DNA from 2 places in the Enterobacter sp. SM3 genome. Region 1 is predicted to be linked to the other one. Evidence: predicted binding sites of a transcription regulator. Region 1 holds the regulator's gene; the other holds the start of a gene.

Region 1 (2,409 bases):
GGTTGCCAGTTCTGCTATTATTGCCCTTATCCGTGGCCGAATTGCGCCACCATACTATTAAGTTTCAAGAGGTTATTTTACTCATGGCAATCATCGGCATTTTCTTTGGCAGTGATACCGGCAATACCGAAAATATCGCAAAAAACATTCAAAAACAGCTCGGTAAAGACGTTGCTGATGTGCATGACATCGCCAAGAGCAGCAAAGAAGATCTGGAAGGCTATGACATTCTGCTGCTGGGTATCCCAACCTGGTACTACGGTGAAGCCCAGTGCGACTGGGATGATTTCTTCCCGACGCTGGAAGAAGTGGACTTCAACGGTAAGCTGGTGGCCCTGTTTGGCTGTGGCGATCAGGAAGACTACGCCGAATACTTCTGTGACGCGCTGGGTACCATCCGCGATATCATTGAGCCGAATGGCGCGGTTATCGTAGGCCACTGGCCGACTGCCGGTTACCACTTTGAAGCGTCTAAAGGCCTGGCCGATGACGATCACTTCGTGGGTCTGGCCATTGACGAAGACCGTCAGCCAGAGCTGACGGCAGAGCGCGTTGAGAAATGGGTGAAGCAGATCCGTGAGGAACTGCACCTGGACGATATTCTGAACGCCTGATTTTATCGCGGCGCAGCGGCGGCTGCGCCCGTGCTCCAGGTCAAACCGATTAAATTAATCGCTACAATCTTTTAACTTTTTCGCCCAGACCTGTACAATGTCTCCCTGATAAAATGTGGTTTTCCATTGAGCAAGTTTGTTGGTGATACCCCATTTTTATAAGCATATTTTGCCTGAGACTTGCAGTTTTCATTTAGCCGTGGCAGTTCTATAATGAGACGCATTATCCCAGGTGCATTTTCTGTCACTTCCTACAGAAGTGAATCGTTTAGCAACAGGACAGATTCCGCATGACTGACAACAATACCGCATTAAAGAAGGCTGGCCTGAAAGTTACGCTTCCTCGGTTAAAAATCCTTGAAGTGCTTCAGGGTCCAGACAATCACCATGTCAGTGCGGAAGACCTCTATAAACGTCTTATCGACATGGGTGAAGAGATTGGGCTGGCTACCGTCTATCGCGTGCTGAACCAGTTCGATGACGCGGGCATTGTTACCCGTCATAATTTCGAAGGCGGTAAATCTGTTTTCGAACTGACCCAGCAGCAGCACCACGATCACCTGATCTGCCTCGATTGCGGCAAGGTCATTGAATTCAGCGATGATTCCATCGAATCACGCCAGCGTGAAATCGCTGCGCGTCATGGCATCCGACTGACGAACCACAGCCTGTACCTTTACGGTCACTGCGCTGAAGGCGACTGCCGCGAAGACGACCACGCGCACGACGCGAAATAAGCGAGTGTTTTTACTCTGAGCCAGCCGTAAGGTTGGCTTTTTTTTGCCTGAAAAAAGCCCGGAGGCGCTGCGCTTACCGGGCCTACGGGCTATGACACCTTTGTAGGTCCAGCAAGCGCAGCGCCACCGGGCGTAAAGCAACTTATTTATTGTTATTGCGTATCTCGTTCCAGATCTTATCGCAACGCTTCGCCACTTCCTGATCGTTACCGGTTTTACGCGCCTGAATGCAGGCCTGGTAATCCATCACGCGGACGTTTTCCTGCGTCGCGAACTGCTCGTGTGCTTTCTCTTTCTTCAGCACGTTCAGCACGCTCTGACAGGCTTCAATCTTCTCCGGCGAACCTTCCGCAGTATTAATGCAGGCGCTATACGCCTCCTTCAGACGGGTGTCCTCTTTCGGCGCCTGTGTCTGAGCACACGCCACCAGCCCTGATGCCAGCAACGCGACGATTACGATTTTTTTCATCATGTGCAGTCTCCATACCGGCGGGACTCAGCCCGCCGGTGCGTTCATCAGAAGATGGTGAATGGGGCGATAACCATGAATTTCACGTCACGTTCATCCTGGAAGATGTTGCCGTAACCGCCCGCATAGCTCGGGATATCAGAGTGGTTGTCATACTGGGTGAAGTGCAGTTTGAACATTGTGCCTTTCGCGCGGCCATCCTGCAGGGTATAGATAGCATCGAGGCTGTAGGAAGACTCTTTCAGGCGATAGTTGGGATCGTAGTATGCGTCCGGGGTTGCCATATCGGCAGGTTTTGCATCCCAGGCGTAAGCGTAAGACGCGCCCACCGCCCAGCCAGGCAGGTTCCAGTTTTTCAGATCATACATTGCGCCGAAGAAGACCGCTTTCTCGCCGTCGGCGTTGAAGTCTGAGCGGTTATCCCACCAGATATCAAGACGACCGTTGGAGGAGGCGTAGGTCGGGGTCATACGCTGCAGGAAATAGCCCTGCTGCCCTTCCGCCTTCACCCATGTGCCTTCCAGACGCAAATCAACCTGACCGACCTTGTAGCCGAAGGTTAACGCCTGCAGCCACGCGGTGCCGTCAT
Region 2 (2,409 bases), 2.1 Mb from region 1:
GGGTAGAAGATGTAGCCCAGAATCCCCTGGAAGGAGATACCCAGCACAGCGGCGAACAGGGCGTTCAGCGCAGAAATCAGCGCAATGAAGCCGATCAGCATGGCGGCAACGATAATCGCCACTTTGAAACCAGCCAGAATGTATTCACCCAGCATTTCGAAGAAGCTCTGACCTTCGTGCAGGTTAGACATCTGGATGTTCTCTTCGCTGGCGTCAACGCGGTACGGGTTGATCAGCGACAGCACGATGAAGGTGCTGAACATGTTCAGAACCAGCGCCGCAACAACATACTTTGGCTCCAGCATGGTCATATATGCGCCCACGATAGACATGGAAACGGTAGACATTGCGGTTGCCGCCATGGTGTACATGCGGTTGCGGGACATTTTGCCGAGAATATCTTTATACGCGATGAAGTTCTCAGACTGACCGAGGATCAGGGAACTCACGGCGTTAAAGGATTCCAGCTTGCCCATGCCGTTCACTTTGGATAACAGGAAGCCAATACCACGAATAACGAACGGCAGAACGCGGATGTGCTGCAGAATACCGATCAGCGCGGAGATGAAGACGATTGGGCAGAGAACCTTCAGGAAGAAGAACGCCAGACCTTCGTCGTTCATTTTACCGAAGACAAAGTTGGTCCCTTCGTTGGCGAATCCGAGCAGTTTTTCGAACATTTCGGAGAAGCCTTTTACGAAGCCGAGGCCTACGTTGGAGTTCAGGAAGAACCACGCAAGTAAAACTTCAATGACCAGCAGTTGGACAACATAACGGATACGAATTTTTTTGCGGTCTGTGCTGACCAGCAATGCAAGTGCAGTAACGACAACAAGTGCCAGGACAAAATGAAGGACGCGGTCCATATTTGCTCCAAATATGAGGCAGGTTTAATTTTCGTGCACATTCTATGTAACAAGCGAAAAGAAAACGAGATCGAGGACACACTATAGTTACATCCTGTGACGAGTCTCAAAAATAGTGATCCACAATACATTTTTGTTATGTTAGGTAAATGAGTGAAAAGTTAAGTTTGTGTGCTAGTCTTCACAAAAGCGTGCGCGATTTCAGTTTCTGTTAGATCGCCCCACTTACCCGCCCGCCTATCGTTCAAAGCTATCAGAGAAATCACTGTAAACTTCACAAATGATCTTGATAATCATTCTCATTTTGATAGCATTAAACATAGCAAAGGCTATATTTCAGAGGCAGAAATGACAAACAGTCGCGTAGAGGGTAGCAGTGGCAGAGCCGCGCGCAAGTTGCGGTTCGCATTAATGGGACCTGCGTTCATCGCTGCCATTGGCTATATCGATCCAGGCAACTTTGCGACCAATATTCAGGCCGGGGCCAGCTTCGGCTATAAGCTGCTGTGGGTGGTCGTCTGGGCTAACCTGATGGCGATGCTGATTCAGATGCTCTCCGCAAAGCTGGGGATTGCCACCGGTAAAAACCTGGCGGAGCAAATTCGCGACCATTATCCGCGTCCGGCCGTCTGGCTCTACTGGGTCCAGGCTGAAATCATCGCCATGGCCACTGACCTCGCTGAATTTATTGGCGCAGCGATTGGCTTTAAGCTGATTCTGGGTGTTTCGCTGTTGCAGGGGGCGGTACTGACCGGGATTGCCACTTTCCTGATCCTGATGCTGCAGCGTCGGGGCCAAAAGCCGCTGGAGAAGGTCATCGGCGGTCTGCTGCTGTTTGTCGCGGCGGCCTACATCGTGGAGCTGATTTTCTCACAGCCGAATCTGGCGCAGCTCGGTAAAGGTATGGTGATACCAAGCCTGCCAACCTCGGAAGCGGTGTTCCTGGCCGCCGGGGTATTGGGGGCGACCATCATGCCGCATGTGATTTACCTCCACTCCTCGCTGACTCAGCATCTCCACGGTGGGACGCGCAAAGAGCGTTACTCCGCCACCAAATGGGACGTGGCGATCGCCATGACCATCGCGGGGTTTGTCAATCTGGCGATGATGGCTACCGCAGCCGCGGCTTTCCACTTCAACGGTCATACCGGTATTGCCGATCTCGACCAGGCCTATCTCACGCTGGAGCCATTGCTCAGCCATGCTGCCGCCACGATATTTGGCCTCAGCCTGGTGGCTGCCGGTCTCTCTTCGACGGTGGTGGGCACGCTGGCAGGCCAGGTGGTGATGCAGGGGTTTGTTCGGTTCCATATTCCGCTCTGGGTTCGCCGCTCTGTTACCATGCTCCCGTCATTCATCGTGATTCTGATGGGGCTCGACCCAACGCGAATTTTGGTCATGAGCCAGGTGCTGCTGAGTTTTGGTATCGCGTTGGCGCTGGTGCCGCTGCTGATCTTTACCAGCAACAAAACCCTGATGGGCGAGCTGGTCAACTCAACCCTGGTGAAAAGGACCGGGTGGGCCATCGTGGTGGTGGTGGTGG

The links. Region 1 encodes Fur, which represses iron uptake genes when iron is present. Its sites were predicted from a motif close to ATAATAATGAGAACNACTATCAA; they were not measured.
Region 2: GVO84_RS15965 (Nramp family divalent metal transporter) is a predicted target of Fur. The motif match lies at 1,153-1,175, and genes of this name have one in related genera.

The regions. Positions count from the first base shown of each region.
Region 1 covers NZ_CP099971.1:1,327,173-1,329,581, reverse strand. The annotation lists gene fldA (flavodoxin FldA) at 84-614, shown strand; gene fur (ferric iron uptake transcriptional regulator) at 905-1,351, shown strand; gene chiQ (ChiQ/YbfN family lipoprotein) at 1,494-1,820, opposite strand; gene chiP (chitoporin ChiP) at 1,868-2,409, opposite strand, start outside.
Region 2 covers NZ_CP099971.1:3,414,146-3,416,554, reverse strand. The annotation lists gene GVO84_RS15970 (NupC/NupG family nucleoside CNT transporter) at 1-866, opposite strand, end outside; gene GVO84_RS15965 (Nramp family divalent metal transporter) at 1,215-2,409, shown strand, end outside.